DNA from 2 places in the Streptomyces sp. NPDC005931 genome. Region 2 is predicted to be linked to the other one. Evidence: riboswitches for the same ligand, from Rfam matches in the RefSeq annotation. Region 2 holds a riboswitch; the other holds the start of a gene.

Region 1 (15,619 bases), on a different contig from region 2:
TCACCGGCCTGGGGGAGGACGGCGAGAAGGCCGATCCGGACAAGCCGCTGGAGGTCGTCGCCGAGGACGCCGACGGCCGCATCACGGACGTCACCGCCGTGGACGCCGCAGGACGCTACGTGGCGGGCGAACTCTCCGCCGACGGAACCCGCTGGCACAGCACCTCCCCGCTCGCCGCCGACGCCCGCTACACGGTGCGGGTGAGCACCGAGAACGAGGACGGCGCACCGGGCCGCGAGGTCGTCTCCTTCACCACCGGCAGACCCACCACCAAGCGCCTCGGCGTCACCTTCGGTCCCCGGGCGGGCACGTACGGCGTCGGCCAGCCCGTCACCGCGGAGCTGAGCATGCCGGTCACCGACCCCGCACAGCGGGCCGTGGTGGAGCGCGCCCTGAAGGTCCGGTCCACGCCCGCGGTGAGTGGCGCCTGGCACTGGGTCGACGACCGCAAGCTCCACTACCGCCCCAAGGAGTACTGGCCCGCCCACGCCACCGTCCAGGCCCGCAGCAACCTGGAGGGCATCAGGATCGACGACCGCGTCCGGGGCGGCAGCGTCAAGCCGCTGACCCTGCGCACCAGGGACCGCGTCATCGCCGTCACCGACGCCGCCGCCCACGCGATGACCGTCTACCGCAACGGCGAGGAGATCAAGAAGATCCCCGTCACCACCGGCAAGCCCGGCTTCGAGACCCGCAACGGCGTCAAGGTCGTCCTGGCCAAGGAACGCTTCGTCCGCATGCGCAGCAGCACCGTCGGCATCGCCGAGGGCTCGGCCGAGTCGTACGACCTGCCGGTCCACTTCGCCACCCGGGTCACCTGGAGCGGCGAATACGTGCACGCCGCCCCCTGGTCCGTGGGCTCGCAGGGCTACGCCAACGTCAGCCACGGCTGCGTCGGGATGAGCACCGACAACGCCCAGTGGTTCTTCGACACCGTGCGGGAGGGCGACGTCGTGGAGGTCGTCAACTCCGACGGCGACACCATGGAGACCTTCGGCAACGGCTACGGCGACTGGAACCTCTCCTGGGAGAAGTGGCGCGAGGGCAGCGCCGTGGTGGGCGCCGGGCCCGACGCCCCGCGCTCCGAGGACACGGCGCGGCTGCGTCCCCAGTCGGCGTGAGGGCCGGGACCGCGGCGAACGCCGCTCAGGCGCTCAGGGCGCTCTTCGGCCGCAGCAGCGAGGCCAGGGCGGAGGCGAACTCCACCGGCTCCACCGGGAGCGTCACAGCGGCCTCGGCGCGGCTCCAGGTGGCCAGCCAGGCGTCCTGGGGCCGTCCGATCAGCAGCAGCACCGGCGGGCAGTCGAAGACCTCGTCCTTGATCTGCCGGCACAGCCCCATGCCGCCCATCGGCACGGCCTCGCCGTCCAGCACGCAGACGTCGACGCCGCCCCGTTCCAGCTCTGCGAGGACCGCCGGCACGGTCGCGCACTCCAGGAACTCCACGACGGGGACGTCCGGGGCCGGCCGCCGGCCGGTGGCGAGCCGCACCTGCTCCCGGGTGTTGGCGTCGTCGCTGTAGACCAGCACCGTGGCGGTCGCCTGCATTGTTCCTCCACGCATCGAGAGTGAGGCACGGCATTGTCGGGAACTTCGGGTACCGATGGCGCGGATGCTACTCCTTCCGCCCGCCTGTCAACACCGGTTCGCACACGACTTCGACGGGTCGCCCGGTAGGGCCATCCGGGCAGTACAGAGGGGCCGAACACACCGAACGGCACCCCCCGGGGTGAGGGCGGGATAAGCGACCGACATAATGTCGGCGTGGCGACAGCAACGACAGTAGATACCGGGCACGCGCACCCGTCGGTCAATCGGCCGAACCTCACCAGCGTCGGAACCATCATCTGGCTGAGTTCCGAGCTGATGTTCTTCGCGGCCCTCTTCGCGATGTACTTCACCCTGCGATCGGTGACCGGGCCCGACTTCTGGTCGGAGAAGGCCGACGCCCTGAACTTCCCGTTCTCGGCGACGAACACCACGATCCTGGTGCTCTCCTCCCTCACCTGCCAGCTCGGCGTGTTCGCCGCCGAGCGCGGTGACGTGAAGAAGCTCCGGATGTGGTTCATCGTCACCTTCATCATGGGTGCGATCTTCATCGGCGGTCAGGTCTTCGAGTACACGGAGCTGGTCAAGCACGAGGGCCTGTCGCTCTCGTCCGACCCCTACGGCTCGGTCTTCTACCTGACCACCGGCTTCCACGGCCTGCACGTGACGGGCGGTCTGATCGCCTTCCTGCTGGTCCTCGGCCGGACCTACGCGGCCCGGAGGTTCACCCACGAACAGGCGACCGCGGCCATCGTCGTGTCCTACTACTGGCACTTCGTCGATGTCGTCTGGATCGGCCTCTTTGCCACGATCTACATGATCAAGTAGCCGGGCTCGCATCCGCCGCGCTCCCGCAGCGCACCAACCAGAAGCATCGACGCAGAAGATCCTGACACCGGGGTAATCCGTGAAAAAGCTCTCCGCACGACGACGCCACCCGCTGGCGGCGCTCGTCGTCCTACTCCTCGCGCTGGCATGCACCGGGGGGCTGTACGCCGTGTTCGCGCCCGCGGACAAGGCGCAGGCCGACGAAACCGCCCAGTCCCTCACCATCGAGGAGGGCAAGAAGCTCTACTCGGTCGGCTGCGCCAGCTGCCACGGCACCGGCGGTCAGGGCACCACCGACGGCCCGCCCCTGGTGGGCGTGGGCGCCGCGGCCGTCGACTTCCAGGTGGCCACCGGCCGTATGCCGGCCGCCACCTCGAAGGGCGCGCAGCTGCCGCGCAAGAAGCCGGTCTACACCCAGGCCGAGATCGACCAGCTGGCGGCGTACGTCGCCTCCCTGGGCGCCGGCCCCGCGGTGCCGGCCGAGGAGCAGTACGGCCCGCAGGGTGCCGACATCGCCAAGGGCGGTGAGCTGTTCCGCAACAACTGCGCGCAGTGCCACAACTTCACCGGCAAGGGCGGTGCCCTCACGGACGGCAAGTACGCGCCGGGCCTGGAGGACGTCGACCCGAAGCATGTCTACGAGGCCATGCTCACCGGCCCGCAGAACATGCCCTCCTTCCCCGACACCACCCTGCCGGAGCAGAACAAGAAGGACATCATCGCGTACCTGAACGCGGTCAACAGCGATGAGAGCGAGAGCCCCGGCGGTCTTGAGCTGGGCGGGCTCGGCCCGGTCAGTGAGGGCCTGTTCGGCTGGATCTTCGGTCTCGGTGGTCTGATCGCCGTCGCTGTGTGGGTCGCCGCTCGGACCGCAAAGGCCAAGAAGTCATGAGTAGCCAAGACATCCCTGAAGAGAACCTGCCCGCCGCGCAGGACACCGGCGCGGTGCGCGTCGCGGACGAGAAGGACCCGTTCGCCGACCCCGGCCTGCCGCCCCACGAGCACCGGATCCAGGACATCGACGAGCGGGCCGCCAAGCGGTCCGAGCGCGCGGTCGCCCTCATGTTCACGGCGTCGATGCTGGCCACCATCGGCTTCATCGCCTCGTTCGTGGCCATCCCGGTCGACAAGATCGTCTACATCTTCCCGCTCGGCCACATCAGCGCCCTGAACTTCGCGCTCGGCGTGACGCTCGGCATCGCGCTGTTCGCCATCGGCGCGGGCGCGGTCCACTGGGCCCGCACGCTGATGTCGGACGCGGAGCTCACCGACGAGCGCCACCCGATCGCGGCCGAGCCCGAGGTCAGGGCGAAGGTCATGGACGACTTCCGCCAGGGGGCGAAGGAGTCGCAGCTCGGCCGGCGCAAGCTGATCCGCAACACCATGTTCGGCGCGCTCACCCTGGTGCCGCTGTCCGGCCTCGTGCTGCTGCGCGACCTCGGGCCGCTGCCGGAGAACAAGCTCCGCCACACCCTGTGGTCCAAGGGCAAGCTGCTGGTCAACATGAACACCAACGAGCCGATGCGTCCCTCGGACATCGTGGTCGGCTCGCTCACCTTCGCCAAGCCCGAGGGCCTGGAGGAGCACGACCACAGCTTCAACAACGAGATCGCCAAGGCCGCCCTGATGCTCGTCCGCATCCAGCCGGGCGACATCAAGGACAAGCGCACGCTCGACTGGTCGCACGAGGGCATCCTCGCGTACTCGAAGATCTGCACCCATGTCGGTTGCCCGATCTCCCTGTACGAGCAGCAGACGCACCACGTCCTGTGCCCGTGCCACCAGTCCACCTTCGACCTCTCCGACGGTGCCAAGGTCATCTTCGGCCCCGCCGGTCACGCACTGCCGCAGCTGCGCATCGGCGTGAACGACGAGGGCTACCTCGAAGCGCTCGGTGACTTCGACGAGCCCGTCGGTCCTGCATTCTGGGAGCGCGGATGAGCACCAACACGAGTACCGAGTCCCGCTCTCGCGGGAAGGCACCGGCCGGCGAACGCGTCGCCGACTGGGCCGACGGCCGGCTGGGGATCTACTCCCTGGCCAAGGCCAACATGCGCAAGATCTTCCCGGACCACTGGTCCTTCATGCTGGGCGAGATCTGCCTCTACAGCTTCCTGATCATCATCCTCACGGGTGTGTATCTGACGCTGTTCTTCCACCCGTCGATGAACGAGGTGGAGTACCACGGCAGCTACATCCCGATGCAGGGGCAGCTGATGTCGGAGGCGTACGCCTCGACCCTGGACATCAGCTTCGACGTGCGCGGCGGTCTGCTCATCCGGCAGATCCACCACTGGGCGGCGGTCATCTTCCTGGCCGGCATGTTCGTCCACATGATGCGCGTCTTCTTCACCGGCGCCTTCCGCAAGCCGCGCGAGATCAATTGGCTGTTCGGCTTCCTGCTGTTCGTGCTCGGCATGTTCACCGGCTTCACCGGCTACTCGCTGCCGGACGACCTGCTCTCCGGCACCGGTGTCCGCTTCACCCAGGGTGCGATCCTGTCCGTGCCCATCGTCGGCACGTACATCTCGATGTTCCTGTTCGGCGGGGAGTTCCCGGGCACCGACTTCGTCGCCCGGTTCTACTCGATCCACATCCTGCTGCTGCCGGGCATCATGCTCGGCCTGGTGGTGGCGCACCTGATCCTGGTCTTCTACCACAAGCACACGCAGTTCGCGGGTGCCGGACGGACCAACAAGAACGTCGTCGGCATGCCGCTGCTGCCGGTCTACATGGCCAAGGCCGGAGGCTTCTTCTTCCTGGTCTTCGGCTTCACCGCGCTGCTGGCCGGCATCGCCTCCATCAACCCGATCTGGAACCTGGGCCCCTACCGCCCGGACATGGTCTCCACCGGAGCCCAGCCCGACTGGTACATGGGATTCGCCGAGGGCCTGGTCCGCGCCATGCCCGGCTGGGAGGTCAACTTCTGGGGCCACACCCTGGTCCTGGGCGTCTTCATCCCGCTGGTGCTGTTCGGCCTCTTCCTCGGCGTCATCGCGCTCTACCCGTTCATCGAGTCCTGGATCACCGGGGACAAGCGCGAGCACCACATCCTGGACCGGCCGCGCAACGCCCCGACCCGTACGGCCTTCGGTGTCGCCTGGGTCACCGGCTACATCATCATGCTGATCGGTGGTGGCAACGACATCTTCGCCACTCACTTCAACCTGTCGATCAACGCGGTCACCTGGTTCGTCCGTATCGGCTTCTTCGTCGGTCCGGTCGTGGCGTTCGTCGTCACCAAGCGGATCTGCCTCGGCCTCCAGCGCCGGGACAAGGACAAGGTGCTGCACGGCCGTGAGTCCGGCATCATCAAGCGCCTGCCGCACGGTGAGTTCATCGAGGTCCACGAGCCGCTCAGCCAGGAGCAGCTCTACACCCTCACCGCGCACGAGCAGTACAAGCCGGTCGAGATCGGCCCGACGGTCGACGAGAACGGCGTCCGGCGCAAGGTCAAGGGCTCCGAGAAGCTGCGCGCCAAGCTCAGCAAGGCGTACTACGGCGAGGAGTCCCAGATCCCGAAGCCGACCGTCGAGGAGTACAAGGAGATCACGAGCGGCCACGGCCACCACTGATCGCTGCGCTCGCCACGCAACGGAGGAGGGGCCCCGTCCGGTGTTCGGACGGGGCCCTTCGCCGTGCCCGGGGCTGGATAGGGTGGAGCCGTCGAGATCCGCGTCCCGCAGTGCGGGACACTTCTGACCCAGGAGCGGCTGATGAGCGCTGTGACCCCCGCTGGAGGCGACACCGCGGCGGGCCGCTCCTGGCCCGCCCTGCTGAACGGCCTGCTGGACGGCCGGGACCTGTCCGCCGACGACACCGCCTGGGCGATGGACCTGATCATGCGCGGTGAGGCGACCGACGTGCAGATCGCCGGGTTCGCGGTGGCGCTGCGGGCCAAGGGCGAGACCGTCGACGAGATCACCGGCTGCGTACGGGCGCTGTACGACCACGCCAACGTGATCGACGTGCCCGGCGCGACGGTCGACATCGTCGGCACCGGTGGGGACGGCGCCAAGACGGTCAACATCTCCACGATGTCCTCGATCGTGGTGGCCGGCACCGGTGCGAAGGTCGTCAAGCACGGCAACCGGGCCGCGTCCTCGGCGTCCGGTGCCTCCGACGTCCTGGAGAAGCTCGGCGTGAACCTCGAGCTGACCCCGCGGCGGGTCGCCGAGGTGGCCGAGGAGGCCGGGATCACCTTCTGCTTCGCGGTCAAGTTCCACCCGGCGCTCCGCCACGTGGCCGCCGCGCGCGGGCAGCTCGGCATCCGGACGGTGTTCAACTTCCTCGGTCCGCTGGCCAACCCGGCCCGGGTGAAGGCCCAGGCCGTCGGGGTCGCCGACCCCCGGATGGCGCCGATCATGGCCGGTGTCTTCGCCGGGCGCGGCCACTCCTCACTGGTGTTCCGCGGTGACGACGGCCTGGACGAGCTGACCACCACCGCCACTTCCCGGGTGTGGGTGGTCCGCGACGGCAAGGTGACCGAGGAGACCTTCGACCCGCGCGACGTCGGCATCGAGCTGGTGCCGGTCGAGGCGCTGCGCGGCGCCGACGCCTCGTACAACGCGGAGGTCGCCCGGCGGCTGCTGGACGGCGAGCCGGGGCCGGTGCGCGACGCCGTGCTGCTGAACTCGGCGGCGGCACTGGTGGCGCTGGAGCCTGGCACCGGGACGCTCACCGAACAGATCCGCACCGGGATGGACAGGGCCGCGGAGGCGATCGACTCGGGCGCCGCGAGGCGGGTGCTGGACCGCTGGGTGGCGGTCAGCAACGCCTGACACCGCACACGGATGTGACCAAGGGCGCGGTCCGCATGCCGGACCGCGCCCTTGCGCATGCGGGAGTGTGTGGCAAGATCTGGGATCAGGTCATGAGCGACAGCCATCAGGCCCCGGCCGGCTGTCCGGCAACCCTCCGTCCGTGGCGGGGTGCCCCGGGTGAGGACCAGGCCGTGAGCAGCAAGGCCCACGGCAAGCGCGGACCCCTCGCACACTGTGGCACGTGTGGGGCCAGGGGTCCTGGTCGTTCGAGGGAGCCTTCCGTGAGCAAGCGAATGCGCTAGGGCCGCAGAGCCCCGCCTCCGCGTCCCCTTTTTCACCCCTGCAGCGCTGGAGCGACGTGCGCTCGCGCGGGGGTCCCGCCCGCCTCTCCGGGAGTTCAGCCATGCCTCTGTCCACCCCTGCCGCCGCTCAGTCCGTCGGTGCTCCGCTGCCCGTGCTGGGCGCGGACGTCACCGTCCCGCTCGTCACCGGCGGCGAGGTCACCTACGCCGCGCTCGACTACGCCGCGAGCGCCCCCGCGCTGAAGCGGGTGTGGGACGACGTGGCCGCGTACGCGCCCTACTACGGCAGCGTCCACCGCGGCGCCGGATACCTCTCCCAGCTCTCCACCGACCTGTTCGAGAACGCCCGCCGGACCGTCGCCGGCTTCCTCGACTGCCGTGCCGACGACCAGGTGGTGTTCACCCGGTCCACCACCGACTCCCTCAACCTGCTCGCCACCGCGCTCCCGGCCGGATGCGAGGTCTTCGTCTTCGAGACCGAGCACCACGCCTCCCTGCTGCCCTGGCGCGGGGCCCGGGTCACCTGCCTGGACGCCCCGCGCAGCCCGCTCCGGGCGGTCGAGACGCTGGAGCGCGCCCTCGCCGCCCGCGACCCCCACGGCCCGGCCCTGGTCTGCGTCACCGGCGCCTCGAACGTCACCGGCGAGCTGTGGCCGGTGCGGGAACTGGCCGCCGCCGCGCACGCGCACGGTGCCCGGATCGTCCTGGACGCCGCCCAGCTGGCCCCGCACCACCCGGTGAGCGTGCGCGAACTCGACGTCGACTGGGTCGCCTTCTCCGGGCACAAGCTGTACGCCCCCTTCGGCTCCGGAGTCCTCGCCGGCCGCTCCGACTGGCTGCGGGAGGCACAGCCCTACCTCGCCGGGGGCGGCGCCAGCCGCCGGGTCACCCGGAGCGCGGACGGGGGAGTGGACGTCGAGTGGCACGACGGCACGGCCCGCCACGAGGCCGGCTCGCCCAACGTGATCGGCGCCCACGCGGTCGCCTCCGCCTGCACGGCGCTCGCCGAGGCCGGGTTCGACGCGCTGATCGCCCACGAGGAGCGGCTGATCCGCACGGTGCGCGAAGGACTCGCGGACGTGCCCGAGGTGCGGTTCCTGTCCCTGTTCGGGGACGGCGCCCCGCGGGTGGGCGTCCTGTCCTTCGTGGTCGAGGGCTGGAACAGCTCCCACTTCGCCGCCGCGCTGTCCGCCGAGTACGGCATCGGCGTACGGGACGGACTGTTCTGCGCCCACCCGCTGGTGCGCACGCTGCTCGGCGGGGACCCGCGGAACCAGGGCGAGTGCGGCGCCCCCGAGGCGGCGCCCGGCGAGAAGTCCCTCAACGCCATCCGGGTCAGCTTCGGCGCGGGTACCCCGGACGAGCACGTCGAGCGGTTCGTGCGGGCCGTGAGGGAACTCGTGCGGGACGGGGCGCGCTGGACCTACCGCACCGAGAACGGTCGGTGCGTGCCGGACACCTCGGCGTGACCTGCGGTCGGCGCCCCGGGGATGCGCCCGTGCGCGCGCCGGCAGTCGGGTGCCAGGGAGGACCGTCCGCAGGGCGCGGTCCGTGGCGTCGGTGAGGAGTCCGGCCCCGCGGAGCTGGGCCTGAGCGGCGGGTATCGGGGCGGGCAGGACGTCGTGGCGGGCGTCTGTGCCCGGCACCTCCGTGGGCGCCCGCGCCCGAGCGTCCGGCGGGGTCCTGTACGGGCCGGGCCGGTCCCTCCGGCCGGAACAACTCGCGCCCTGCGGAGAGGAGTCCGGAGCCGTCGGTGTCGGGCGGCCGCGCCCCGGCGCCCGGAGCGTCGGGGGCCGACGGCGACGCCGCGGATGCGCGTGCCGAACCCCGCGTCCGTGGCGTGATCCGAACGACCGGCCCCGGAACCAGTGCTAGTTGTCCAGGCCGATCGCGAACGCCGCCTCCAGGTCGTGCTGGGAGTACGTGCGGAACGCCACGTGCGTGTCCGTCGCCTCCACGCCCGGGATCTTGCTGATGCGGCCCGGGATGATCTCCGCCAGGTCCTCGTGCTCCTTGACCCGGACCATGGCGATCAGGTCGTACGTCCCGGTCACGGAGAAGACCTCGCTGACGCTGTCCAGCGCCGCGATCCGCTCCGCGATCTCGGGGATCCGGTCCACGCTGGTCTTGATGAGGACGATCGCGGTGATCACGGCTGGTTCTCTCCCTCGGTGGCCGGAGCAGGGGCGACCCTCACTCTAGTCGCCCGTCCGAAGCGCACCCACGCCCAGCCGAAGCCCAGTGCGAAGCCCACCAGGTGCGCCAGATACGCCACCCCCGGCCCATCGGACGCCCGCTCTGCCGCCGCCCACTGCAACGCCGCCCAGAACGGCAGCACCACCCACGCCGGGAACCGCACCGGCAGGAAGAACAGGAACGGCAGGAGACTGGTGACCCGGGCCCGGGGGAAGAGGAACAGGAAGGCGCCGAGGACCGCCGAGATCGCTCCCGAGGCACCGACCAGGGACTGCCCGGAGTCCGCGTTGGCGGCGGCGTAGCCCAGCAGGGCGAGGTAGCCGCAGCCCGCGTAGCACAGGGTGAACTGCACGCGGCCCATCCGCTCCTCGGTCATCGCCCCGAAGACGTGGAGGAAGAGCAGGTTGCCGAGCAGATGCACCCAGCTGCCGTGGACGAACAGCGCGGTGGCGGGGGTGAGGAGCGCTCCCGGGGAGCCCTCGAACAGGTCTGCGGGGATCACTCCCCAGCGCCGGAAGTATTCCCGCTGCGCGGCGAGCAGGTCGTCGCCGGAGCCGTAGGCCGGATTGAGGCCCGAGCCGGGCCCGAGCAGGAAGACCAGGCAGCACAGGACGATGAGGGAGTGGGTCACCGGGGCCGACGGGCGCCGGACCGACCTGACGGCCGGCGCGCTCCAGTTGCGGATCATGGACACAGAGCATGACGTAACCGGGCGCAACCGCACAGATCGCCTCGCCGCCGTGGACAGGCGGGCGGCGAGGACCCGCCAGGCCGTAGGGTTACGAGCCACACGCACCGGGCGACCGGCGCGTCGCCGACAATGGAAGACCCTAGAAGGAAAGAGCACAGTCACGATGACGGTTCCCCTGCCGACCGCCACGACGCGGTGGCGCTGCACCCTCTGCGGCAACCTCACGCGGTTCGACGTGACCCGCTCCTCCAAGGTCGTCGAGTACGTCCACCTCGATCTGGCCGGAGAGCCGACGGTCGAGGAGCGCGAGGTGCTCAATGAGACGATCGAGTCGGTGCGGTGCCGCTGGTGCAACGCCGTGGACCAGGTGGAACTCGTGGACAGGCCGGGTGCCGGCTCCTGAACGGGAGCGGGCCCCGCTGACGGCGCCCCCGCACGCGGGTCGCGCACAGCATTGGGGTGTGACGGATGGTGGAGACCGCAGGCGGGGGGCCGCAGGACGGCGCCGCTGAGGTGCTCGACCGTCCGCTGCCCGACGGGGTGCGCCGCCGGGTCCTCCAGATCGTCGCCGACGGCTTCGGCGGGCTCACCGTCGCCGAGCTGCCCTCCCAGCTCAGGCAGTACGCCCGCTTCGCCCCCAACCGCCGCGCCAAGTTCGCCGGGAACGCGATGGCCGCGGCCCTGGAGACCGATCCGCTGTTCCGTCAGCGCATCGGGGAGAAACTGAGAGAGGCCCAGCCGGAACTGACCGGCGCCCTCGACTCCGGCTCCCCGCCCCCGGCCGCGGACCCGCTCGACGTGGCGGCCGCGGCCTACGTACTGCGCCCGGCGGGCTGGGTCAAGCTGGTGGCCGCCGCAGGCGAGGAGGCCCAGCGCGCGGACGCCGAGCGCGCCGACGAGGAGACCCGCGCCGAGCTCGAGCGGCTGCGCGCCGAACTCGACCGGGCTCGTGAACACACCCGCACCGAGACCGAACGGCTGCGCACCGAGCTGGAGTCGGCCCGCAAGGAGGCCGAGTCACTGCACCGCAAGCTGCGCGCCGCGCTCAGCGACGTCAAGCGCGGCGAGGCGGCCCTGCGCAAGCTCCGGGGCGAGATGGAGGCCGTGCGGGCCGAGGGGCAGGCCCAGGTGTCGGCCGCCGAGAGCGAGAGCCGGCGCCTCAAGGCACGCCTGGGCGAGACCGAGGCCGCGTTGGAGGCCGCGCGCCGCGCGGCACGCGAGGGCCGCAGCGTCGAGGACATGCGGGTCCGGCTGCTGCTGGACACCGTCCTGGACGCCGCCCAGGGGCTCCGGCGCGAGCTCGCGCTGCCGCCGGTGTCCGTGCGGCCCGCCGAGACGGTGGACGCCGTCGAGCCCGGACGCATGACCCCCAAGGACATCGCCGCCCGCGCCCTGTCCGAGGACGACCCGGCCGTCCTCAACCAGTTGCTGGCGCTGCCGCAGGCCCACCTCGTGGTCGACGGCTACAACGTCACCAAGACCGGCTATCCCCAGATGCCGCTCGAGAAGCAGCGGCTCCGGCTGCTCGGCCAGCTCGCCCAGCTCGCGGCGCAGACCGGTGCCGAGGTCACCTGCGTCTTCGACGGCGCCGAACTGGCCGCGCCGGTGCTGCTGGCGCCGCCGCGCGGGGTGCGGGTGCTGTTCTCGAAGCCGGGGGTCACCGCGGACGAGCTGATCCGTCAGCTGGTGCGGGCGGAGCCACCGGGCCGGCCCGTCATCGTCGCCTCCACCGACCGCGAGGTGGCCGACGGAGTGGCCCGCGCGGGTGCCCGCCCGATCGCGTCGGCGGTACTCCTGAAGAGGCTTTCCTGACATCTGGTTGACTTCCGTCCCTCCTGCAACGTACGGGCGTCATGCCCGAATTGACGGTTCCGTCACGCAACGTAGTGTCAGCCGGACATCACAGCAGGTGAGTTGGGGGCGAATAAACGCGCTGTAACAAAGATTTTGTGACTGGGGATTTGAACTGATCACAAGAGAATCACTAGGGTCGGCTCCGAACCTCCGCCCGCGCGATCACTCTCGAGAAGGAGCTCGTCTCCGTGGCGTCCCACCGTCGTCCCAAGCAGCCGAGCCGCGCACGTGTGACCGTGCTCACCACCGCTGCCGCAGCTGCCGTAGCCCTGAGCTCGCAGGCGGCCCATGCCGCCCCCAGCGAGAAGCCGAGCAAGGACGAGGTCAAGGCGAAGGTCGACAAGCTCTACGAGCAGGCCGAACACGCCACCGAGAAGTACAACGGCGCCAAGGAGAAGCAGGAGAAGCTCCAGAAGGAGATCTCCACCATCCAGGACAACGTCGCCCGCGGCCAGCAGGAGCTCAACGAGCTGCGCGACGGCCTCGGTTCGATGGCCAGCGCCCAGTACCGCAGCGGCGGCATCGACCCCTCCGTGCAGCTGTTCCTCTCCTCCGACCCGGACGACTACCTCGACAAGGCGTCCGCGCTCGACCAGTTGAGCACCCAGCAGGTCGACGCGCTGAAGAAGATCCAGGAGAAGCAGCGCGACCTCGCCCAGCAGCGCGCCGAGGCGGCCGAGAAGCTCAAGGACCTCGCCTCCACCCGCACCGAACTGGGCAAGAAGAAGCAGGAGGTGCAGGGCAAGCTCGCCGCCGCGCAGAAGCTGCTCAACACCCTCACCGCCGCGGAGAAGGCCCAGCTCGCCGAGGAGGAGAACCGCGCCAGCCGCGCCAGCGAGCGCGACGCCCTCACCGCCGACGTCCCGGCCGGCTCGGGTCGCGCCGCCGCCGCGTACGCCGCCGCCCAGAGCAAGCTCGGCACCCCCTACGTCTACGGTGCCACCGGCCCGTCCTCCTTCGACTGCTCGGGCCTGACCCAGTGGGCCTATGCCCAGGCCGGCGTCGCCATTCCGCGCACCTCCGAGGCGCAGACCGGCGCGGGCACCAGGATCTACTCGGTGAGCCAGCTGAAGGTCGGAGACCTGGTCTTCTTCTTCAACGACCTGCACCACGTGGGGCTGTACGCCGGCAACGGACAGATCATCCACGCCCCGCGCACCGGCACGGTCGTCCGCTACGAGTCGATGAACACCATCGGCGGCCCCTTCATGTTCGGCGTCCGGGTCTAGCAACCCGCCCCCGGCCGGGAGGCGGTGCCTCCGTTCGGGGGAATCGTGCAGGCCCCGTCCGCACCCGCGCCCCGCCCCTGACCTGCGTCAGTGGCGGGGCGTCACCGTGCGTGGCCGCCGACGCCGTTGGTCGTCACCCCGCTGCGGGGCTACTGTCTGCCGCGTTTCCCTGTCCGTCAGCGGAAGGAGCGCGGCTTCCCGTGGGGTCCCATCGCCGACTTGAACCGTCCTGCGGGCCGGACCGAGGCGCCACCGTCGCCGTCGGCCTGCTGTCCGCGGCGGCCGCCGTCCTCGGGGCCGTACCGGCCACCGCCGCGCCGCCCGACGACACCGGGGCCGAGGTGGACCGCCTCTACGAGGAGGCCGAGCGGGCGACCGAGGCGTACAACGAGGCCGACGCGCGCGCCGACACCCTGCGCGGGCAGATCCGCACCGCCCAGGACGAGATCGCCCGGCAGCAACAGCGCGTCAACACCATGCGGGAGTCGCTCGGTTCGCTGGCCGGCGCCCAGTACCGCTCCGGCGGCCTCGACCCCTCCCTCGCCCTGCTGTTCTCCGAGGACCCCGAGGACTACCTCGAGAAGGCCTCCGTACTCGACCGGATCACCGTCCACCAGGCCGGTGAGCTGAGGGAGTTGCGCACGGCCCTGCGCACCCTCGCCCAGGACCGCGCCGAGGCGGCCCGCAAGCTCGGCGAACTGGACCGCAGCCGCAGGGCCGCCGCCGCCCACAAGAAGACCGTCGAGCACAAGCTCGCCGCGGCCCGGCGGCTGCTGAACTCCCTCCCGGACGGCGAACGCGCCGCCTACGACCGGGCCCAGCGCTCCGGCCGCCACGACCTGCCCGGCCCCGCCGGCGCCGCCGTCGCCTCCGGGCGCGCGGCCGCCGCCGTCGCCGCCGCCCACTCCGCCCTCGGCAAGCCCTACGTCTGGGGTGCCAGCGGGCCGGGCGGCTTCGACTGCTCCGGCCTCATGCAGTGGTCGTACGCGCAGGCCGGGGTCGCCCTGCCGCGCACCTCGCAGGCCCAGCGGTACGCCGGCCGGCAGGTACCGCTGTCCGAGGCGCGCCCCGGTGACCTGGTCCTCTACCGGGCCGACGCCAGCCACGTCGCGATGTACGTCGGCAACGGCCAGGTCATCCACGCGCCCCATCCCGGCGCCGGCGTGCGCTACGACCCGGTCGGGATGATGCCGATCTCGTCGGTCACCAGGGTCTGACCGGAACCGGCCGGGGCCCTTACCCTCGGGAAGGTGGCTGGTCGAAGGCGGGTTCCGGGGGCGTCCGTGGTGGCGCTGTGTCTGCTGCTCGTCTCCCTGGTCGCCTGTGGCGGCGGTCCCGCGGGCGACCGCGTCCGCGCCGAGGTGCAGGCGCTGCTCGACCGGCGGGCCGGGGCGGTCCTCGACCGCGACCCCGCCGCCTACGCCCGCACCGGCACCCGTGACGGGTACGCCCGCCTGCGCGCGGTGCCGCTGGCGGACTGGTCCTACCGCCTTACCTCGCTGCACCGCAGCGGCGACACCGCCACCGCCTCGGCGGACCTCGGCTACCGCGTCGCGGGGTACGACCGCTCCCCGGTCGTCACCGCCCGCACCCTGCGCCTGAGCCGGGACGGGGACGGCCGCTGGGCGGTGGAGTCCGAGCGGCCGGCGGAGAAGTCCGGCCAGCAGCTCTGGGACCAGGGCGCGGTACGGGCCGTCACGGGGAGCCGGTCCCTGGTGCTGGGCGTCGGACGCCCCGCGGAGGAACTGCGCGGCTACGCCGAGCTGGCCGACCGCGCGGTCCCCGCGGTGTCCGAGGCGTGGGGCACGCGGTGGCCGCGGCGCCTGGTGCTGCTCGTGCCGCAGTCCTTGGAAGGCATGGCCGGGCTGCTCGGCTCGCCCGCCTCCTCCTACCGGGGCATCGCGGCGGTCACCACCGGGGAGACCGGCACGGGGGCACGGGCACCCGCGGACCGGATCATCGTCAACCCGGACGCCTTCGGCGTGCTGGGCGACTCGGGCCGGCAGGTCGTGCTCACCCACGAGACCACGCACGTGGCCACCCGCGCCCACACCACCGACGCGACTCCGCTGTGGCTCTCGGAGGGCCTCGCCGACTGGGCCGGCTACCGCGGCACCGGCCGCACCCCGGCCGAGGCCGCACCCGAACTCGCCCACGCGGTGGACCGGGGCGAGGTGCCCTCGCGACTGCCGGACGACGAGGACTTCC
Region 2 (15,619 bases):
CGCCCGGCCGCAGGGACGGCACGCGGTGCGTGATGTCGAGAGCGGTGTTCAGCGTGACCGTGAGGATCACCTGGGCCGACCTCCCCCGCAGAAGCGATCAAGAAAAAGGCAGTCAATGCGTCGCCGGAACAGGTCTTTCTCCTGTTCGGAGCCTGATCATGCCAAAGAGACGGCGGTCGGCCCACCCCTGGGACCGGCCGCCGTCCCGACGACGCACGGGACGATCAGCCCAGTGGGGGAGCGACCACCCATTCGCCCCGCCGCATCACACCCCTGAGGGCGAAGTCCGCGTCGAGGAGGACCAGGTCGGCGTCCTTGCCGGGCTCCAGGGAGCCGACGCGGTCGGCCATGCCCAGCAGCCGGGCCGGGTTGGCGGACAGGGCGGCCACGGTGTCCTCGACCGACAGGCCGTCGACCGTCACCGCCCGCTGGAAGGCGCGGTCGAGGGTGAGCGTCGAGCCCGCGATGGAGCCGCCCTCCACCAGGCGGGCCACGCCGTCCGCGACCTCGACCTCCAGCGGGCCGAGCATGTAGTGGCCGTCGCCGAAGCCGGCCGCGTCCATCGCGTCGGTGATGAACGCCACCCGCCCCGGGCCCGCGTGGTGGAACGCCAGCTGGAGCGCGGCCGGGTGCAGATGGGTGCCGTCGTTGATCAGCTCGACGGTGACCCGCTCGTCCTCCAGCAGCGCGGCGATCGGGCCGGGGGTGCGGTGCCCCAGCGCCGGCATCGCGTTGAACAGGTGCGTGGCGACCGTCGCGCCCGCGTCGACGGCCTGCACGGTCTGCTCGTAGGTGGCATCGGTGTGGCCGACCGCCGCGATCACGCCGAGCTCGGCCAGCAGGCGCACGGAGTCGAGGCCGCCGGGCAGTTCGGTGGCGAGGGTGACCATCTTCGCCCGGCCCCGCGCGGCGTCGATCAGCTTGCGGACCTCGGTGGGGTCCGGGTCCCGCAGCAGTTCCCCGGAGTGCGCGCCCTTGCGGCACGGGGAGATGAACGGCCCCTCGAAGTGGATGCCGGCGATCTCGCCCTGCTCGGCCAGCTCGCTCAGCAGACCGGCGCGCCGGGCGAGGAAGTCCATGTCACCGGTGACGGTCGAGGCGACCAGCGTGGTGGTGCCGTGCAGGCGGTGGGTGTGGATGCCCTTGAGGACGTCGTCGACCGTCCCGGAGGTGAAGGACGCCCCGCCGCCACCGTGGTTGTGGAGGTCGACGAAGCCGGGGACCAGCCAGTGTCCGGTGACGTCGATCACCCGGGCGTGCTCCGGGGCCGCCGCGCCGATGCGCGTGCCGTCGACGACCACCCGGCCGTCCTCCACGGTCCCGGTGGGCAGGACCACGCGGGCGCCGGCGAGCACCGTGGGCGCTCCGGCGGTCGCGGGCCGCGGGTGGTCCGTGGCGGGTCGCGCAGTTCCCCGCGCCCCTGGGGCGTTGGCCATCAGGCGCTTACCTCCGTACGGTCGGTGTGGTCAAGGAGATCCCAGGCCAGGAGCCCGGCGCCGAGGCAACCCGCGGTGTCACCGAGGGCCGCGGGGACCAGGGACGGCAGCCTCTGGAAGGTGACCCGTCGCCCGACGGCCTCCCGGAGCGGTGTGAACAAGGTTTCCCCCGCTTCGGCCAGCCCGCCACCGATGATCAGCGTGCGCGGGTCCAGCAGGGTGAGCGCGGTGACCAGCCCGTCGGCGAGGGCGTCCACCGCCTCCTGCCACACCTTCCGGGCCCGCGCGTCGCCCGACTCGACGGCCTTGGCGCAGTCGGCCGCGTCCGCACCCGGGTCGCCGCAGGAAGCGGCCCAGGCCTCGCCGACCGCCGCGGCGGAGGCGAACCGCTCCAGGCAGCCGCGCTGACCGCACGGGCAGGGGGCGCCCCCGGGCCGTACGACGATGTGGCCGATCTCGCCCGCGAAGCCGTGCGCGCCCGCCTCCACCCGGCCGTCGATGCCGATGGCACCCGCGATGCCGGTGCCCAGCGGGACGAACAGGAAACGGTCGGCGCCCCGGCCCGCCCCGATCCGCCCCTCGGCGAGCCCGCCGGCCCGCACGTCGTGGCCGAGGGCGACGGGCACTCCGCCGAGCCGCTCGGCGAGCAGGGCGCGCAGGGGGACGTCGCGCCAGCCGAGGTTCGCCGAGTAGACGGCGACGCCCTCCGCCTCGTCGACGATGCCGGGTACGGCGACGCCGGCGGCTGCCGCGGGCCCGCCGTGGTGGGCGATGCCGTGGGCGCGCAGGTCGGCGGCGAAGTCGAGGACGTCCGCCACGACCGCGTCCGGGCCGCGTCCGCGTCCGGTGGACCGGCGGGCCCGGTACAGCAGCTCGCCGCCCGCCCCGACCAGTGCGGCCTTCATCCCGGTGCCGCCCACGTCCAGGGCGATGACATGTTTCACGCAGACAGTGTGACCCCGGGACCCACGAGAGGTCTAGTCCACTCGCGTGGTGTAGACCTTATTCCGACTATCGAAAAGTTTCGGATGGCAGCAGTGCCAGGGTTGGGGCGAACAGCAGTGCAGCGGCGGATCGGGGCAAGGGTGATCGCGGTGGTGTCCGCGCTGGGACTGGCGGGCGTGCTCGCCGGCTGCGGCACCGGCGGTGGTTCGTCCGACGTGACGCTGAGGCTGGTCGCCGCCGACTACGGCGACAGCGCGGCCAACAGCTCCAGGAAGTACTGGGCCGGCCTGGTGGAGGACTACGAGGCCGCGCACCCCGGGGTGAAGGTCGAGGTCAGCGTCTATTCCTGGAACGACGTCGACCGCAAGGTCAAGGAGATGGTGGACGCCGGCGACCCGCCGGACCTGGCGCAGATCGGCGCCTACGCCGACTACGCGGCCGAGGGCCTGCTGTACAAGGCGGACGAACTGCTCTCCATACCCGTGCAGGCCGACCTGGTCTCCCAGCTGGCCACCGCGGGGCAGGTCAACGGCGTGCAGTACGGCATGCCGTTCGCGTCCTCCACGCGCCTGCTGTTCTACAACAAGGCGCTGTTCGCCGAGGCCGGCGTCACCCCGCCGCGCACCTGGGAAGGGCTCGCCACGGCCGCGCGGGCGCTGAAGGCGAAGGGCGTGAAGTACCCCTACGCGCTGCCGCTCGGCCCGGAGGAGGCGCAGGCCGAGACCATGCAGTGGCTGCTCAGCGGCAAGGGCGGCTACACCGACACGCTCGGCGGCTACGCCATCGACTCCGCGCAGAACGTCGAGACCTTCACCTGGCTGAAGGAGGAACTGGTCGACGAGGGCCTGACCGGTCCGGTAGCGCCCGGCAGGCTGGACCGGGCCGACGCGTTCGCGGCGTTCGCCGCCGGTGACGTCGGCATGCTCAACGGGCATCCCTCGCTGATGGGCATGGCGAAGAAGAAGGGCGTCGACTTCGGCATGGTGCCGACGCCGGGGGTCGACGGCGAGACCTCGTCCACGCTGGGCGTCGCCGACTGGATGATGGCCTTCAACGAGCACGGTCACCGCGACGCGATCGGCGACTTCCTCGACTTCGTCTACAGCGAGGAGAACGTGCTGGAGTTCTCCCGCGAGTACAACCTGCTGCCGGTCACCGCGTCCGCGTCCCAGGCGATGCAGGCGTCCGGCAAGGACAAGGACCTCGAGCCCTTCCTGGACCAGCTGCCGACCTCGGAGCTCTACCCGGTCGGTGCGACCTCCTGGGCGGCCGTCAACGCGGCGGTCAAGAAGCAGATCGGCCGGGCGGTCACCGCCGACGGCAGTCCCGCGGACGTGCTGGCCGGCCTCCAGGCGACGGCGACGCGCGCGGAGGACGCGGAGTAGCCGGGGCGCGGGGCGGCCGTTGTCGGTGGCCCGGGTTACCGTGCGGGCATGGACGAGGAAGGGCTGGGCCGCAGGGAACGGGACGTCCTCGCGCTGGAGCGCCGCGGGTTCACCGGCCCCGGCGCGAAGGAACGGGCGATACGCGAGGAGCTGGGCCTGGCCCCGGTGCGCTACTACCAGCTGCTCAACGCCCTCCTCGACGACCCCCGCGCCCTCGCCCACGACCCGGTCACGGTCAACCGCCTGCGCAGGGTCAGGGACGCCCGCCGGGCGGAGCGCTGAGCGGACCCGGCGGCCGGCCCAGGCGCGCCGCCAGCGCGTGCAGCAGACCCACGACGCCCTCGGGACCGGGGACGACCACGTCGGCGCGGTCGCGCAGTTCCCCGACCTCGTCGCTGCCGCTGCACACCAGCAGCCCGGGGACGCCGTCGGAGCGGAGCTTGTCCACGGCGGCGTAGGCCGGCAGATCACCCAGGTCGTCGCCGGCGTACAGGACGCAGCCGGCGCCGATCTCGCGGGCGTACTCCATGAGGGCGACGCCCTTGTCCATGCCCGGCGGACGCAGTTCCAGGACCATGCGGCCGGGCTCGACGACCAGACCGTGGCGGGTGGCGAGGTCGGTCAGGGGTTCGCGCAGCGCCTCGAAGGCGGCCTGGGGATCCTCCGCCCGGCGGGTGTGGACGGCCACCGCCCGGCCCTTCTCCTCGATCCACGTCCCGCGCCACGCCCCGACCCGGTCCAGCAGCCCCGGCAGCTCCGCGCGGGCGGAGGCGACCCCGGGATGCGGCGCGGGAGCGGTGACGGTGCCGCTGACCGCGTCCCAGCGCTCGGCGCCGTAGTGGCCGAGGACGACCAGGTGCTCGAGGCCGGGCACGCCCGCGAAGCCGCCGTAGCGCACCGCGACGCCGGGCGGGCGGCCGGTGACCACCGCCACGGCGGCCACCTTCGGCGCGAGCGCGGCGAGCGCCGGGACCGCGTCCGGGTGGGCGCGGGCCTGCTCGGGGTCGGGCACGATCGGTGCGAGCGTCCCGTCGAAGTCGAGGCCGATCAGTGCCCTTCCCGGCCGCGCGAGGAGCGCTTCCAGCCCCTCCCGCCCGGCCCGCGTCGCGGGCACCGGCAGGGTGTGCGTGGCCTTCGGGTCCGTGGAGTCCGTGTGGCTGCCCATACGCCCAACCTATCCACGCCCGCGCCCTCCCACGCATGGCGTGACCGGCCGTCCGGGGACGGCCGGGCTTCAGTCCCGCAACGCGTTCAGCTGGTCCAGGAACCACCGGCCCGGGGGCAGCGCGGTCGCCGCCTCGGCCAGGCGCTTGCTGCGGGAGACCCGTTCCTCGCGGCCCATGGTGAGGCCCTCGTGCAGGGCGTCCGCCGTCTCCAGGACGTCGTAGGGGTTGACGGGGATCGCGTCCTCGCCGAGCTCCTCGTACGCGCCGGCCTCCCGGGACAGCACCAGGGCGCAGCCCGCGTCGGAGACGACCGGGACCTCCTTGGCGACCAGGTTCATCCCGTCGCGCACGGGGTTGACCAGGGCCACGTCCGCCAGCCGGTAGGCGGCCAGGGAGCGGGCGAAGTCGTCCTCGAGGTGCAGCAGCACCGGCCGCCAGCCCGGCGTTCCGTACCGTTCGTTGATCTCCCCGGCGACCCGCTCCACCTCGGCCGTGTAGTCGCGGTACACGGCGAGGTCCTGCCGCGAGGGGTAGGCGAAGGCCACGTGCACGACGCGTTCGCGCCACTCGGGGCGGTCCTCCAGGAGCTGCCCGAAGGCGAGCAGGCCGCGCACGATGTTCTTGGACAGCTCGGTGCGGTCCACCCGCACCACGGTCCGGCGCGCCGTGCCGTCGGGTGCCGTGCCGATCTCGCGGCGCAGCGCGGTGATCCGCTCCTCGACGTCCGCCTCGTGGGACCGGGCGCGCAGGAAGTCCGCATCCGCCCCCAGCCCGTGCACGCCCACCCGCGTGTCGCCGAGCCCGCCCGCGAACTGCTCGCAGCACGCGGTGAACGCGTCCGCCCAGCGGCGGGTGAGGAAGCCGAGCCGGTCGGCGCCCAGCATGCCGCGCAGCACCTGGGCGGCGATGTCGCCGGGCAGCATGCGGAAGTACTCCGGCGGGGCCCACGGCGTGTGCGAGAAGTGACCGATGCGCAGGTCGGGGCGGAGGGCGCGGAGCATCCCCGGGACCAGGGTCAGGTGGTAGTCCTGCACCACCACCGCGGCGCCCTCGGCCGCCTCCTCGGCCAGCGCCTCGGCGAAGGCCCGGTTGTAGCTCTCGTACGACGCCCACTGCCGCCGGAACTCCGCGTCGAAGACGGGCTCCAGCGGGGTCTGGTAGAGCATGTGGTGCACGAACCACAGCACCGAGTTGGCGATGCCGTTGTACGCGTCGGCGTGCACGTCCGCGGGAATGTCCAGCATCCGCACGCCGTCCTCGCCGACCCCGCGCCGCACGGCCTCGCGGTCGCCGTCGGACAGCGCCGAGCACACCCACAGCGCCCCGGCGTCCGGCCCGATCGCCGACAGCCCGGAGACCAGCCCGCCGCCCCCGCGTTTGGCCCGCAGCGACCCGTCCCCGCCCACCGTGTACGAGACCGGCCCGCGGTTCGACGCGACCAGCACCTGAGCACCCTGAACTGCCTGAACAGCCTGCGTGGAAGCCATACGCCTCAACCTAGCCCCGCCCCGGAACGCTCAAACGTACGGATCGGCCGTATACGGCCGGACGCGTTCCCGGGCCCGCGGCGGCCACTTCGCGGCGCTTCCTCAGGCCACCCTGCGGGCCTGGTACTCCGCGATCTCCGCCATGGGCGGCCGCTCCTCGGTGTCCACCGAGTACGTACGCGGCTCGAACCCGTCGCCGGACCGCTCGAACTGGGTCAGCGCCGGGCGGATCAGGTGGCCGCGGGCCAGGCGCAGCTGGGCGGTGCGGTAGATCGCGGCGGCCATGCGGCCGAGGGCCTGGCCGTCCTGGTGGCGGTGCTTGCGCACGCCCACGTCGACCTGGGCCAGTGCGTCGAGGCCCACCAGGTGCAACGCGTCGACGAGCATGCCCAGCTCCACGCCGTAGCCGACCGGGAAGGGCAGCCGCTCCAGCAGGGAGCGGCGGGCCGCGTACTCGCCGCCGAGGGGCTGCACGAAGCCGGCGAGCTGCGGCCAGTGCATGTTCAGCAGGGGCCGCGCCATCAGTTCGGTGACCCGGCCGCCCTGCCCGGCGGCGGCCGTGCCGGAGGCGGGTCCGCCGGTCACCGTGAGGGGACGGTCGTACATGGCCTTCACCAGGGCCACGTCCGGCTCGGTGAGCAGCGGCCCGACGATGCCGGAGACGAAGTCGGAGGAGAACTCGCGCAGGTCGGCGTCTATGAAGCAGACGATGTCGCCCCGGGTCACCAGCAGCGAGCGCCACAGCACCTCGCCCTTGCCCGGCACGGCCGGGACGCGCGGCAGGATCGCGTCCCGGTGCACCACGGTCGCGCCCGCCGCGGCGGCCACCTCGGCCGTGCGGTCGGTCGACCCGGAGTCCACGACCACGATCTCGTCGACCAGCGGCACCTGGAGCACCAGGTCGTGCCGGACGACCGCGACGATGTCGCCGACCGTCTCCTCCTCGTTGAGCGCGGGCAGCACCACGCTCACCGTCTGCCCGGTGGCGCGCTTGGCGGCCAGGATCCGGTGCATCGGACGGTCGGCCACGGACCAGGAGCGTTCGATCAGCCAGCGCTCGACTTCTTCCAGCACCTTCCGCTGCTCCTCACCTGTGTGATCCATCTCGCGGTTCGGACGACTATCTCAACTGTCCTGGCCTTCGGTTACAGTCTTGAGCAACGCGGATGACCATTGCACGTCGGGGGCCGCGACCCAGCGTCCGCCAGAAACACCAGCGGAAACACAACCGAATACAGCTCATCCAGAGGGGCAGAGGGACACGGCCCGATGAAGCCCCGGCAACCCTCCAGCCGGTTCTCGTAGCCGATCACCGCGACAGCGGCGGTCGCTCCAGCGAGGCTCCCGGCTAGGGAAGGTGCCAAATCCGTCTCACGGCGAGATGCGTCGTGAGGAAGATGAGGAGAAAGGGCCTCGCCTCACATGGCTGTGCAGACTGTTGCAAGCACCACCGATTCCCCCGCCGGCTCCGTCGACCTGGGCCCCGCCGCAGCGCTCTCCTGTCGCGAATGCGGCCACCGCGTCCCCCTCGGTCCGGTCTTCGCGTGCGAGGAGTGTTTCGGCCCGCTGGAGATCGCCTACGACTTCTCGGCCCACGACACCGAGGAGCTCCGCAAGCGCATCGAGGCGGGCCCCGCGAACATCTGGCGCTACGCGCCCCTGCTGCCCGTCCCCGCCGACGTGGCGACCAAGCCGAACCTCAACCCGGGCTGGACCGAGCTGGTGCAGGCCGACAACCTCGCCCGTGAGCTCGGCGTCGAGCCCGGCAGGCTCTTCGTCAAGGACGACTCCGGCAACCCGACGCACTCCTTCAAGGACCGCGTCGTCGCCCAGGCCATCGAGGCCGCCCGCGCCTTCGGTTTCACCACCCTGTCCTGCTCCTCCACCGGCAACCTGGCCGGCGCCGTCGGTGCCGCCGCCGCCCGGGCCGGCTTCCGCTCCTGCGTGTTCATCCCGCACGACCTGGAGCAGGGCAAGGTCGTCATGGCCGCCGTGTACGGCGGTGAGCTCGTCGGCATCGAGGGCAACTACGACGACGTGAACCGCTTCTGCTCCGAGCTGATCGGCGACCCGGCCGGCGAGGGCTGGGGGTTCGTCAACGTCAACCTGCGGCCGTACTACGCGGAGGGCTCCAAGACCCTCGCGTACGAGATCTGCGAGCAGCTCGGCTGGCGGCTGCCCGACCAGATCGTCGTCCCGATCGCCTCCGGCTCGCAGCTGACCAAGATCGACAAGGGTCTCCGGGAGCTGATCGAGCTGGGTCTGGTCGAGGACCGGCCGTACAAGATCTTCGGCGCGCAGGCCGAGGGGTGCTCTCCGGTCTCCGCCGCGTACAAGGCGGGGCACGACGTGGTCCGGCCGCAGAAGCCGAACACCATCGCCAAGTCGCTGGCCATCGGCAACCCGGCGGACGGGCCGTACGTGCTGGACATCGCCCGCCGCACCGGCGGCGCCGTGGAGGACGTGACGGACGAGCAGGTCGTCGACGCGATCAAGCTGCTGGCCCGTACGGAGGGCATCTTCGCCGAGACGGCGGGTGGCGTGACGGTCGGCGTGACCCGCAAGCTGATCGAGAACGGTGTCCTCGACCCGGCGCTGACGACGGTCGTGCTCAACACGGGCGACGGCCTGAAGACCCTCGACGCGGTGGCCGGCACCGGTCCGACCGCCACCATCCGCCCCACCCTGGACTCCTTCCGAGAGGCTGGCCTCGCATGAGCGTGACCGTTCGCATCCCCACCATCCTGCGCACCTACACCGGCGGGCAGGCCGAGGTGAGCGCCGAGGGCGCCACCCTCGCCGAGGTCATCGAGGACCTGGAGAAGAACCACACCGGGATCGCCGCCCGCGTCCTCGACGACCAGGGCAGGCTGCGCCGGTTCGTCAACGTCTACGTCAACGACGACGACGTGCGCTTCGAGCAGGGCCTGCAGACGGCCACCCCGGAGGGGGCCGGCGTGTCGATCATCCCGGCCGTCGCCGGCGGCTGATCATTACCTTCGGTAACCACGATTACCGAGTGTTCATCGAATTGCCCCCTCCGTAAGAGAAGCGGAGGGGGCAATTCCATTGGATTGAGCGCGGTAGAGTTGGGGAACGCGCTCCTGATCCACTGATCGGGAACCCTGAATTCCTGCCGCAGACCCGACAAGATGTAGCCAAAGTGTGGGCCCCTTTCGCGGCTTTTGTGCCCTTTGCGTAGCCCGACTTGCCCTGAATTCAGGTGAATTGTCGCCACATTCCGGACCGGTGTCGTCCAGAATTCTCGTCCGATTGACCTGTTGCAGACGGCAGTTGGACAGATACATTCAGCCGCGGTCGACGCGTTCCGGCGCACGCCCCCAACCGTGGGGGGTGAGGTCTGACCCGGGTCCGCGAAGTGTGGATCTGTGCAAGGGCCAGTAATAGGGGAGTTAGGCATGGCTCAGGGCACCGTCAAGTGGTTCAACGCGGAGAAGGGGTACGGCTTCATCGCGGTCGACGGTGGTGCGGATGTTTTCGTCCACTACAGCGCGATCCAGATGGACGGCTACCGCACCCTGGAAGAGGGCCAGCGGGTCGAGTTCGAGATCTCGCAGGGCCAGAAGGGCCCGCAGGCCGACATGGTTCGCGTCACCGCCTGAACGCGCTACCAGCCGCACGCATCTTCTGCTGACGAAGGGCTCGCACCTCCCGGGGTGCGAGCCCTTCGCCGTGCCCGGGACCTGCGCGGCGACGCGGCGCGCACCTTGTTCGCGCGCGGCTGAGCGCCCCCGCCGAACCCCGGAGGCGCTTGCACTCGCATGGGCAGAGTGCTAATCATTGGCGTTAGCACTCTGAAGGTGAGAGTGACAACGTAAGGACCGGGTCGGTGAGGCCACGGGCCGGGTGGGGCAAGGAACCCCCGGCCGGGGCCGTCCGTCGCGGGCGCGGGCGCGGTCCGAAGTAATCACCCCCAGTCCTGGAGGGACCACTTCACATGGCCAAGATCATCGCGTTCGACGAGGAGGCGCGGCGCGGCCTCGAGCGCGGCATGAACCAGCTCGCGGACGCCGTGAAGGTGACGCTCGGCCCCAAGGGCCGCAACGTCGTCCTCGAGAAGAAGTGGGGCGCGCCCACGATCACCAACGACGGTGTGTCCATCGCCAAGGAGATCGAGCTCGAGGACCCGTACGAGAAGATCGGCGCCGAGCTGGTTAAGGAAGTCGCCAAGAAGACGGACGACGTCGCCGGTGACGGTACGACCACCGCGACCGTCCTCGCCCAGGCGCTCGTGCGCGAGGGTCTGCGCAACGTGGCCGCCGGTGCCAACCCGATGGCCCTGAAGCGCGGTATCGAGAAGGCCGTCGAGGCCGTCTCCGCCGCCCTGCTGGAGCAGGCGAAGGACGTCGAGACCAAGGAGCAGATCGCTTCCACGGCCTCCATCTCCGCCGCCGACACCCAGATCGGCGAGCTCATCGCCGAGGCCATGGACAAGGTCGGCAAGGAAGGCGTCATCACCGTCGAGGAGTCCCAGACCTTCGGTCTGGAGCTGGAGCTCACCGAGGGTATGCGCTTCGACAAGGGCTACATCTCGGCGTACTTCGCGACCGACATGGAGCGTATGGAGGCCGTCCTCGACGACCCGTACATCCTGATCGCGAACTCCAAGATCTCCTCCGTCAAGGACCTGCTCCCGCTTCTGGAGAAGGTCATGCAGTCGGGCAAGCCGCTGCTGATCATCGCCGAGGACGTCGAGGGCGAGGCCCTGTCGACCCTGGTCGTCAACAAGATCCGCGGCACCTTCAAGTCCGTCGCCGTCAAGGCCCCGGGCTTCGGCGACCGCCGCAAGGCCATGCTCGGCGACATCGCCATCCTCACGGGCGGCGAGGTCATCTCCGAGGAGGTCGGTCTCAAGCTGGAGAACGCCACTCTCGACCTGCTGGGCAAGGCCCGCAAGGTGGTCATCACCAAGGACGAGACCACCATCGTCGACGGTGCCGGCTCGGCCGACCAGGTCGCGGGCCGTGTGAACCAGATCCGCGCCGAGATCGAGAACAGCGACTCGGACTACGACCGCGAGAAGCTCCAGGAGCGCCTGGCGAAGCTCGCCGGCGGCGTCGCGGTCATCAAGGCCGGTGCCGCCACCGAGGTGGAGCTCAAGGAGCGCAAGCACCGCATCGAGGATGCCGTGCGCAACGCCAAGGCGGCCGTCGAGGAGGGCATCGTCGCCGGTGGTGGCGTGGCCCTGCTCCAGGCCTCCCAGGTGTTCGAGAAGCTGGAGCTCGAGGGTGACGAGGCGACCGGTGCCGCCGCGGTGAAGCTGGCCCTGGAGGCCCCGCTGAAGCAGATCGCCGTGAACGCCGGCCTCGAGGGCGGTGTCGTGGTGGAGAAGGTGCGCAACCTGACCCCGGGCCACGGCCTGAACGCCGCGACCGGCGAGTACGTCGACCTGGTCAAGGAAGGCATCATCGACCCGGCGAAGGTGACCCGTTCCGCGCTGCAGAACGCCGCCTCCATCGCCGCGCTGTTCCTCACCACCGAGGCCGTCATCGCCGACAAGCCGGAGAAGACCGCGGCCCCGGCCGGCGGCGGCATGCCGGGCGGTGACATGGACTTCTGATCCCCCGCGGATCGGACCCGTCCTTACCGGTACCGAGGGCGGCACTCCCTGGACGACAGGGGGTGCCGCCCTCGGGCGTGTCCGCGCACCGTCCAGGGGCGTGCGCGGGATCACACGCGAGCGGGGCGGAGCCGGGGAATGACCCCGTGGCCCGGGTGGGTTGGCGCTGGTAGGTTGCATGCGCATGCACATACTGACCGGTATTCCCATGATGTGAGGAGTCCCCCCGTGACCGTCACCGCCTCCGAGTCCACCGCCCGAGCCGCCGAGATCCTCTCCCGGCCCGTCACCCTCAACGGGCTGACCGTCCCCAACCGCATCGCCATGGCCCCGATGACCCGCATGTTCTCCCCGGGCGGAGTCCCCGGTGAGGACGTGCGCTCGTACTACTCCCGCCGGGCCGCCGCGGGCGTCGGACTGATCGTCACCGAGGGCACCTACGTGGGGCACGAGTCCGCCGGGCAGAGCGACCGCGTCCCGCGTTTCCACGGCGAGGAGCAGCTCGCCGGCTGGGCGGGGGTCGCCGAGGCGGTGCACGCCGCGGGCGGCCGGATCGTGCCGCAGCTGTGGCACATCGGCATGGTCCGCAAGCACGGGCAGGCGCCGTTCCCCGAGGCCCCCGCCCTCGGCCCGTCGGGGGTGCGCACCGACGGCACCGAGGGCACGGGCCGCGCGATGACGCAGGCCGACATCGACGCCGTGGTCGCCGCGTTCGCCCAGGCCGCCGCGGACGCCGAACGCATCGGCTTCGACGGGGTGGAGCTGCACGGGGCGCACGGCTACCTCATCGACCAGTTCCTGTGGGCCCGCACCAACCGCCGCACGGACGCGTACGGCGGCGACCCGGTGGCGCGGACGCGGTTCGCCGCGGAGATCGTCGCGGCGGTGCGCGAGCGGGTCTCGCCGGAGTTCCCCGTGATCTTCCGCTACTCGCAGTGGAAGCAGGACGCCTATGACGCCCGCCTGGCCGAGACCCCGCAGGAGCTGGAGGCCCTCCTGGCCCCCGTCGCGGCGGCCGGCGTCGACGCCTTCCACGCCTCGACGCGCCGCTACTGGCAGCCTGAGTTCGACGGCTCCGACCTGAACCTGGCCGGCTGGACCAGGAAGCTCACCGGCAAGCCCGCCATCGGTGTCGGTTCGGTCGGCCTCGACGGCGACTTCATCAAGGCGTTCCAGGGCGAGGGCGCCCCGCTCGGCAGCCTCGACAACCTCCTCGACCGCATGGAGCGTGACGAGTTCGACATGGTGGCGGTGGGCCGCGCCCTGCTCCAGGACCCGCAGTGGGCTGCCAAGGTCCTGTCCGGCCGCACGGACGAGCTCGCGCCCTACGACGCCGCGGCGGTGAAGACGCTGAGCTGAGCCGGCCGGCGCACCCGCCTAGAGGTTGCCCATGGGCTCGATGTCCACCCTGACCGGCGTGCCCCACACCCGCAGCACCTCGTAGTCGGTGAACTCGTGCACGATCCGGTAGGCCATGGCCGGCCGGGGCCCACGCCGCTGCGCCGCGATGTACAGCTCCGCCTCGCGGCGGTCGCGGCGCGGGGTGCCGCACAGCTGCCAGGACTGGCCGTTCCACAGCTCCGGCAGCCAGCGCTGCTGGGGCTGCGGCCGGTCGCCGCGCACCCCGTAGCGGGACGGCGCGGGTTCGGCCGGCGGGGGCGCGGGCGCGGGACCGTTGAACTCGGCGCGGCGGGCGGCACGGCGCCGGGTCTCGCACAGCAGGCACAGGTCCGGCGCGCTCTCGTCGACCGGCCCGGTGGGGTGCTCGGGACACCGGGTACTGGGCGCGGCCGTGGTGATGCCGGCCTCCAGCAGATCGAGCGCCCGCCGCAGATCGGCCCGCACCTCGTGCAGCCGGGCGTCGGGGGTGTCGGCGGACAGCGCCTCGCCGTGCTCGCCGAGCAGTCGGAGGGCGCGGCCTAGGGCGGTGAGCTGGGCGTGGTTCATCGGTGTCCATGAGGTCTGTGCGCTGACAGGTGCAGTATCCCAGCACCCGGGGTGGGTGCGGGTGCCGTCGCCTCCCCTCGTCCCGGTCCGGACGACAGGCCCTACCGGCCCAGCGCCGCGCGCAGGTGGCCGTTCGCGTCGTCCAGGAGGCGGGCGGCCGTGGGGCCGTCGACATCGGCGAGCAGGACCAGGATCGCGTTCTTGACCTCGCCGCCCGCGGCGGTCAGGGCCCGTTCCACGGCGTCGTCGTCGGCTCCGGTCGCGAGGGCGACGATGCGCCGGGAGCGGGCGCGCAGCTTCTCGTTGGAGGCGCGGACGTCGACCATCAGGTTCCCGTAGGTCTTGCCCAGCCGGATCATGGTGATCGTCGACAGCATGTTGAGGACGAGTTTCTGCGCCGTGCCGGCCTTGAGGCGGGTGGAGCCGGTGAGCAGCTCCGGGCCCACGACGACCTCGATGGCGTGGTCGGCCGCCGCCGCGAGCGCGCTGCCCGCGTTGCAGGCGAGACCCACGGTGAGGGCGCCGCGCTCCCGGGCACAGGTCACGGCGCCGACCGCGTACGGCGTGCGGCCGGAGGCGGAGATGCCGACCACCGTGTCGTCGGCGGTCAGCTCCAGTGCCTTCAGGTCGGACTCGGCCAGCTCGCGGGAGTCCTCGGCGCCCTCGACCGACCCCGCCAGCGCCTCGTGCCCGCCCGCGATGAGGCCGACGACCTGGCCGGGGGCGGTGTTGAAGGTCGGCGGGCACTCGGAGGCGTCCAGGACGCCCAGCCGGCCGGCGGTGCCCGCGCCCGCGTAGACCAGCCGGCCGCCGCGGGCCATCCGGGCGGCCACGGCGTCGACGGCGGCGGCGATCTCCGGCAGCCGCTGGGCCACGGCACCGGCCACGGTGGCGTCCTCGCCGTTCATCAGCCGGGCGATGTCGAGGGTGGGCAGCCGGTCGACGTCGGCCAGCTCCGGCCGGAACGCCTCGGTGGTCAGGGTCTCCAACTCGGCGCGGAGATCACGGGGTTCGGACGTGTGGTTCATGGAACTGGTTCTCTCCGGTCCTTTCCTACCGCGAACCGCTGCGGTGCCGGTGGGCCAGCGCCTCGTACGACGCCGCGAGCGCAGGCGCCGCCGACTCGTAGGTCCGCTGGGCGACCCCCACGAACAGGCAGTCCACCACCAGCAGTTGGCTGGTGCGGGACGACATCGCGGCCGGGCGCAGCTCGCTCTCGCGGGCCGTGGACGTGGTCAGCACGTGGTCGGCGTACTGGGTGACGGGGCCGTCCGGGCGGCCGGTGACCGCCACGGTGGTGGCCCCGTGCTCGAAGGCCACCCGCAGCGGCTCGATGACGTCCCCGGTCGATCCGGAGTGGGTGATGGCGATCGCCACGTCGCCCGCGCGCAGCTGCACCGCGTTGGTCACCGCGAGGTGCGGGTCGCTGTGGGCGTGGGCCACGAGCCCGATGCGCAGCAGCTTCTGGGTGAGGTCCTGGGCGACCAGCCCCGACGCGCCGACCCCGTAGACGTCGGTCCGGCGGGCGGCGGCCAGGGCGGCGACGGCCGCCCCGAGCTGCACGGTGTCCAGGCCGGCCGCGGTGTCGGCGAGGGTCTGCTGCTCGTCGTGGGCCAGCTTCGCCACCACGTCGGCCATCGGGTCGTCGACCGCGATGTCGGTCGTGATGGCG

What was found. Region 2 has a riboswitch for S-adenosylmethionine ahead of thrC (threonine synthase). Riboswitches for the same ligand answer to the same signal wherever they lie in the genome.
Region 1: another riboswitch for S-adenosylmethionine. It lies ahead of ACFYOV_RS01070 (aminotransferase class V-fold PLP-dependent enzyme); the one in region 2 lies ahead of thrC (threonine synthase).

Annotation. Positions count from the first base shown of each region.
Region 1 covers NZ_JBIAIG010000001.1:230,002-245,620, reverse strand. The annotation lists gene ACFYOV_RS01105 (Ig-like domain-containing protein) at 1-1,121, shown strand, start outside; gene ACFYOV_RS01100 (hypothetical protein) at 1,147-1,548, opposite strand; gene ACFYOV_RS01095 (heme-copper oxidase subunit III) at 1,765-2,376, shown strand; gene ACFYOV_RS01090 (c-type cytochrome) at 2,456-3,268, shown strand; gene ACFYOV_RS01085 (Rieske 2Fe-2S domain-containing protein) at 3,265-4,317, shown strand; gene ACFYOV_RS01080 (cytochrome bc complex cytochrome b subunit) at 4,314-5,951, shown strand; gene trpD (anthranilate phosphoribosyltransferase) at 6,093-7,157, shown strand; SAM riboswitch class IV at 7,246-7,362, shown strand; gene ACFYOV_RS01070 (aminotransferase class V-fold PLP-dependent enzyme) at 7,543-8,910, shown strand; gene ACFYOV_RS01065 (Lrp/AsnC family transcriptional regulator) at 9,313-9,594, opposite strand; gene ACFYOV_RS01060 (rhomboid family intramembrane serine protease) at 9,591-10,325, opposite strand; gene ACFYOV_RS01055 (hypothetical protein) at 10,492-10,731, shown strand; gene ACFYOV_RS01050 (NYN domain-containing protein) at 10,797-12,140, shown strand; gene ACFYOV_RS01045 (NlpC/P60 family protein) at 12,371-13,411, shown strand; gene ACFYOV_RS01040 (NlpC/P60 family protein) at 13,612-14,628, shown strand; gene ACFYOV_RS01035 (hypothetical protein) at 14,662-15,619, shown strand, end outside.
Region 2 covers NZ_JBIAIG010000008.1:123,273-138,891, forward strand. The annotation lists gene ACFYOV_RS20085 (1-phosphofructokinase family hexose kinase) at 1-70, opposite strand, end outside; gene nagA (N-acetylglucosamine-6-phosphate deacetylase) at 225-1,436, opposite strand; gene ACFYOV_RS20095 (ROK family protein) at 1,436-2,380, opposite strand; gene ACFYOV_RS20100 (extracellular solute-binding protein) at 2,498-3,766, shown strand; gene ACFYOV_RS20105 (DUF3263 domain-containing protein) at 3,815-4,048, shown strand; gene otsB (trehalose-phosphatase) at 4,020-4,931, opposite strand; gene ACFYOV_RS20115 (trehalose-6-phosphate synthase) at 5,001-6,419, opposite strand; gene ACFYOV_RS20120 (glucosyl-3-phosphoglycerate synthase) at 6,522-7,493, opposite strand; SAM riboswitch class I at 7,656-7,823, shown strand; gene thrC (threonine synthase) at 7,842-9,137, shown strand; gene ACFYOV_RS20130 (MoaD/ThiS family protein) at 9,134-9,409, shown strand; gene ACFYOV_RS20135 (cold-shock protein) at 9,839-10,042, shown strand; gene groL (chaperonin GroEL) at 10,378-12,000, shown strand; gene ACFYOV_RS20145 (NADH:flavin oxidoreductase) at 12,229-13,359, shown strand; gene ACFYOV_RS20150 (hypothetical protein) at 13,378-13,947, opposite strand; gene murQ (N-acetylmuramic acid 6-phosphate etherase) at 14,049-14,975, opposite strand; gene ACFYOV_RS20160 (MurR/RpiR family transcriptional regulator) at 15,001-15,619, opposite strand, start outside.